DNA from 2 places in the Cupriavidus sp. UME77 genome. Region 2 is predicted to be linked to the other one. Evidence: riboswitches for the same ligand, from Rfam matches in the RefSeq annotation. Region 2 holds a riboswitch; the other holds the start of a gene.
What was found. Region 2 has a riboswitch for glycine ahead of A9975_RS35730 (D-amino acid dehydrogenase). Riboswitches for the same ligand answer to the same signal wherever they lie in the genome.
Positions count from the first base shown of each region.

Region 1: linked by a shared signal. The riboswitch ahead of gcvT (glycine cleavage system aminomethyltransferase GcvT) and the one ahead of A9975_RS35730 (D-amino acid dehydrogenase) in region 2 are both predicted to bind glycine.

Region 1 covers NZ_LZZU01000046.1:97,319-99,714, reverse strand. Annotated here, with positions in the region: gene gcvT (glycine cleavage system aminomethyltransferase GcvT) at 1-824, opposite strand, end outside; glycine riboswitch at 923-1,079, opposite strand; glycine riboswitch at 1,101-1,188, opposite strand; gene A9975_RS18365 (UvrD-helicase domain-containing protein) at 1,423-2,396, shown strand, end outside.
Region 2 covers NZ_LZZU01000092.1:37,594-39,989, forward strand. Annotated here, with positions in the region: gene A9975_RS35725 (hydrolase) at 1-622, shown strand, start outside; glycine riboswitch at 721-817, shown strand; gene A9975_RS35730 (D-amino acid dehydrogenase) at 986-2,254, shown strand; gene A9975_RS35735 (DUF3772 domain-containing protein) at 2,268-2,396, opposite strand, start outside.

The DNA of each region.
Region 1 (2,396 bases), on a different contig from region 2:
TCGCTTTGCAGGTCCACGGTCCAGCCCAGGCCGGCGTTGAGCGGCGAGGTGTGGATATCCATGTCCTGGCCGTACAGGTTCATGCCGGCCTCCAGGCGCAGCGTGTCGCGCGCGCCCAGGCCCGCCGGGCGCACGCCCTCGGCGATCAGCTTTTCCCACAGGCCGGCCACGTTCTCGGCTGGCACTACCAGCTCGAACCCGTCTTCGCCGGTATAGCCGGTGCGTGCCACCATGACTTCGCCAAGGGCGGGATCCTGCACCACCACGGCGTTGAACGGCTTCAGGGCTTCGCTGGGTTGCGTCGAGGGGAAGGCGCTCCACACCTTGGCGCGGGCATTCGGGCCCTGCACCGCAACGATGGCCAGCGGGTCCACGCCGTCGGGCGCATTGTCGTGGCGACGCGGCGTGATGCGCACGCCGCTATTGGTGGCGGCGTTGCGTGCGGCGATCCATTCGATATCGTTGTTGGCGGTGCCAGCGTTCACCACCAGGCGGAAATAGTCCTCGGCGAAGAAATAGACGATCAGGTCGTCGATGACGCCACCCTTCTCATCCAGCATGCAGGAGTACAGCGCCTTGCCCGGCGTTTGCAGCTTGTCGACGTTGTTGGCCAGAAGGCCGCGCAGGAAGGGGCGCACATTGGCGCCCTTGAGGTCGACCACGCACATGTGCGAGACGTCGAACATGCCGGCATCGCTGCGCACGGCATGGTGTTCCTCGATCTGGGAGCCGTAGTTGACCGGCATGTCCCAGCCGCCGAAGTCGACCATGCGGGCGCCGAGTGCGCGGTGGATGGCGTTGAGGGGCGTGGCCTGGAGCGTCATGGAATCCTCGGGGGAAGGCAAATCTCGGTTCGAAAACGAAAAAGGGCCATCCGCCGCAGGATTCGGCGCGCCATAGCGCTGCCAGATCCGCTGCGGCGGATGACCCCTCTGTCCTCGATACCTGAGAGATTACAAGGCGGGATCCCAATTGAACTGCCGGAAATCCAAACCTTGCGCGCCCCTTCGGTGGGCACGCTCACCAAGGCTGTCGACGGAATCGATCAGTGGCGGGTGCCGCTCTCCAGAGTACGGCGTGCATCGTGTGCATGTTGCAAGCCGATCCAACCAGTCCATGGTGCCTGAGAGTTTTCGGGTGATACCCCTTCGGCGGCGCAAGATCTGCGCGCTCTCCCGGTCGGATGGCGCGACTCTACAGCCAGCCTCGGGGGCTTGTCAACGCGCTCGCGCGCCAGCCCGGGCGCAGCCGCGGGCCGGCTGGCCGGCGTGTTAACATCTGCGGCTCCGATGGCTTTTGCTGTGCCGCAGGCTTCACCCGTGGCCTTGGCCGCGCCCGTGCATGTGCTGCCTTTGCCATGCGCAAAAGCCCGCGCCCGCCTTGCCGGCCATCCCGCCACCCAGCATCACCACCAGCCCTCGCATGACCCACGGACTCAACCCTGCCCAATCCGAAGCCGTTCGCTACCTCGACGGCCCCTGCCTGGTGCTCGCCGGCGCCGGCTCGGGCAAGACCCGGGTGATCACGCAGAAAATCGCGCACCTGATCGAGGACAAGGGCTTCCAGCCCAAGCACATCGCCGCGGTGACCTTCACCAACAAGGCCGCCAAGGAGATGCAGGAGCGGATCGCCAAGCTGATGGAAGGCAAGACCACGCGCGAGGGCAAGCGCATTCCCATCAAGCAGATCACGGTGAGCACCTTCCACTCGCTGGGCGTGCAGATCCTGCGCGCCGAGGCCGAGCACGTGGGCCTGAAGCCGCGCTTCTCCATCATGGACTCGGACGATTGCTTTGGCATGGTGCAGGAGCAGCTCGCCTCCACCGACAAGAAGCTGATCCGCAGCGTGCAGAGCACCATCTCGCTGTGGAAGAACGGCATGGTCGATCCCGAGACCGCCATCGCCCAGGCCGACAACCCCGACGATCACCAGGCGGCGCTGATCTACCGCAACTACGTGGCTACGCTGCATGCCTACCAGGCCGTGGACTTCGACGACCTGATCCGCCTGCCGGCGGAGCTGTTCGCGCGCAACGAAGAGGTGCGCCTGCGCTGGCAGAACCGGCTGCGCTACTTCCTGGTGGACGAGTACCAGGACACCAACGCCTGCCAGTACCAGCTGCTCAAGCAGCTCGCCGGCGGCTCGCACCTGCGCGCGCCGGCCTTCACCGCGGTGGGCGACGACGACCAGGCCATCTACGGCTGGCGCGGCGCCACGCTGGACAACCTCAAGCTGCTGCAGACCGATTTCCCCGACCTCAAGGTGGTCAAGCTGGAGCAGAACTACCGCTCCACCGTGCGCATCCTGGAGGCGGCCAACGCGGTCATCTCCAACAATCCCAAGCTGTTCGACAAGAAGCTGTGGAGCGAGCACGGCATGGGCGACCCCATTGCCGT
Region 2 (2,396 bases):
GCCGCAGATGGCCTTCGGCGTGCAGTCGATGGACCGCCAGGCGATGAAGAACAACGCGGTGGGCCTGGCCAAGGCGGCCAGGATCTTCAATATCCCGACCACCATCACCACGGTGGAGAGCGAGTCTTTCTCCGGCTATACCTACCCCGAACTGCTTGACGTATTCCCCGGCCAGCAAACGCTGGAACGCACTTCGATGAACTCGTGGGACGACCAGAAGGTGCGCGATGCGCTGGCCGCCAACGGTCGCAAGAAGATCATCGTGGCCGGGTTGTGGACCGAGGTCTGCAACACCACCTTCGCGCTGTCGGCGATGCACGACAGCGACTACGAGATCTATATGGTGGCCGACGCTTCCGGCGGCACCAGCAAGGAAGCGCACGACTACGCCATGCAGCGCATGGTGCAGGCCGGCGTGGTGCCGGTGACCTGGCAGCAGGTGCTGCTCGAATGGCAGCGCGACTGGGCGCACCGTGATAGCTATGACGCCGTGATGAAGCTGGTCAAGGAACACTCGGGCGCTTACGGCATGGGCGTGGACTACGCCTACACCATGGTGCACAAGGCCGAGCAACGTACCGCCACGCCGCACGCGTCGCTTGCCCCGGTTCCGGCCCGCTGATATTCCCGGCCTGAACCCGCAGGGAAATTCCCCAGGCAGTCAGACTAGTGCTAAAGTTCCGAGCCATGTCACCTGGTATTGCCCGGCGGCATCATGCAAAGTTGATATCGGGAGAGACTGCCTGGCCATGCGCCGGGCAGCGCCGAAGGAGCAACCGCCCCGGAAACTCTCAGGCAAAAGGACCGGTATCACGTGTGAACTCTGAAGAACCCCGGCGCTCGTCAGCCGGCGGTACCGAAGGAGCAAGCGATCCCCGTCACTCCCAAAGTGGCGTATCGTGAATCTCTCAGGTCAAGGACAGAGGGGGCGTCTTTTGCGCATGCCGCGCAAGAGGCTCCCATCCGACGTCCTGGAACCATAGAGATGAAAACAATTGCCGTTATCGGTGGTGGCATCACCGGCGTGACCACTGCCTACGCGCTCGCCAAACGCGGTTTCTCGGTCACCCTGCTCGAAAAACACCGCTATGCCGCCATGGAAACCTCGTTTGCCAACGGCGGCCAGCTTTCCGCTTCCAACGCTGAAGTCTGGACACACTGGTCCACCATCCTCAAGGGCATCAAGTGGATGCTCAAGAGCGATGCGCCGCTGCTGGTCAACCCGCGCCCGAGCTGGCACAAGCTGTCCTGGTTCGCCGAGTTCATCGCCGCTATTCCCCATTACCGCAAGAACACCATCGAGACCACGCGCCTGGCGATTGCCGCGCGCGACCACCTGTTTTCCTGGGCGGCGGCCGAAGGCATCGATTTCGACCTGAAGAAGGAAGGCATCCTCCATATCTATCGCGACAAGGCGGGCTTCGAGCATGCAGGCAGGGTGTCGAAGCTGCTGGCCGAGGGCGGGCTGGAGCGCCACGCTGTCACGCCGGAAGAAATGCGCGCCATCGAGCCGACCCTGGCCGGACAGTACTACGGTGGCTATTTCACCCAGAGCGACTCCACTGGCGACATCCACAAGTTCACCAGCGGCATGGCTGTGGCCATCGACCGCCTGGGCGTGCGTTGCCTGTACAACCAGGATGTCCAGTCGGTCAGCACCGATGGCCGGCAGGTCACCATCGTCAGCGGCGACGGCCAGCAGGCCGAATCGCGCGTGTTCGACGGCGTGGTCGTCTGTGCCGGCACGGCCAGCCGGGCGCTGGCGGCCAGCCTTGGCGATCGCGTCAATATCTATCCGGTCAAGGGCTATTCGATCACCGTCAACCTGAACGATGCGCAAAGCCAGGCGGCCGCGCCCGTCGTGAGCCTGCTCGACGACGAAACCAAGCTGGTCACCAGCCGCCTGGGCGTTGATCGCTTCCGCGTGGCGGGCACGGCAGAGTTCAATGGCTACAACCGCGACATCCGCGCTGACCGCATCCGTCCGCTGGTGGAGTGGGTCAACCAGTGCTTCCCCGGTGTCAGCACGCGCAGCGTGGTGCCCTGGGCCGGACTGCGGCCGATGATGCCTACCATGCTGCCGCGCGTGGGCCGGGGCCGTGCGTCCTGCGTGTTCTACAACACCGGCCACGGCCACCTGGGATGGACGCTGTCGGCGGTCACTGCGGACATGATCGGCGATGTGGTGCAGCAGGCCATGGGCGCCAGGCGTGCACATGGCCTGCAGGACGCGGTGGCGCTGGTGACCCCGTAAGGGGCCGGACGCGTTACGCGCCAAGCGCGGCCATGTTCTCCACCCGCAACGTCTGCGGGACCGACAGCGAGATATCGGCCGCGCGCAGCCGCTTCAGTATCTCGAACAGCAGGTCGCTCTTGGTCGCGGTGGCGATCCGCGG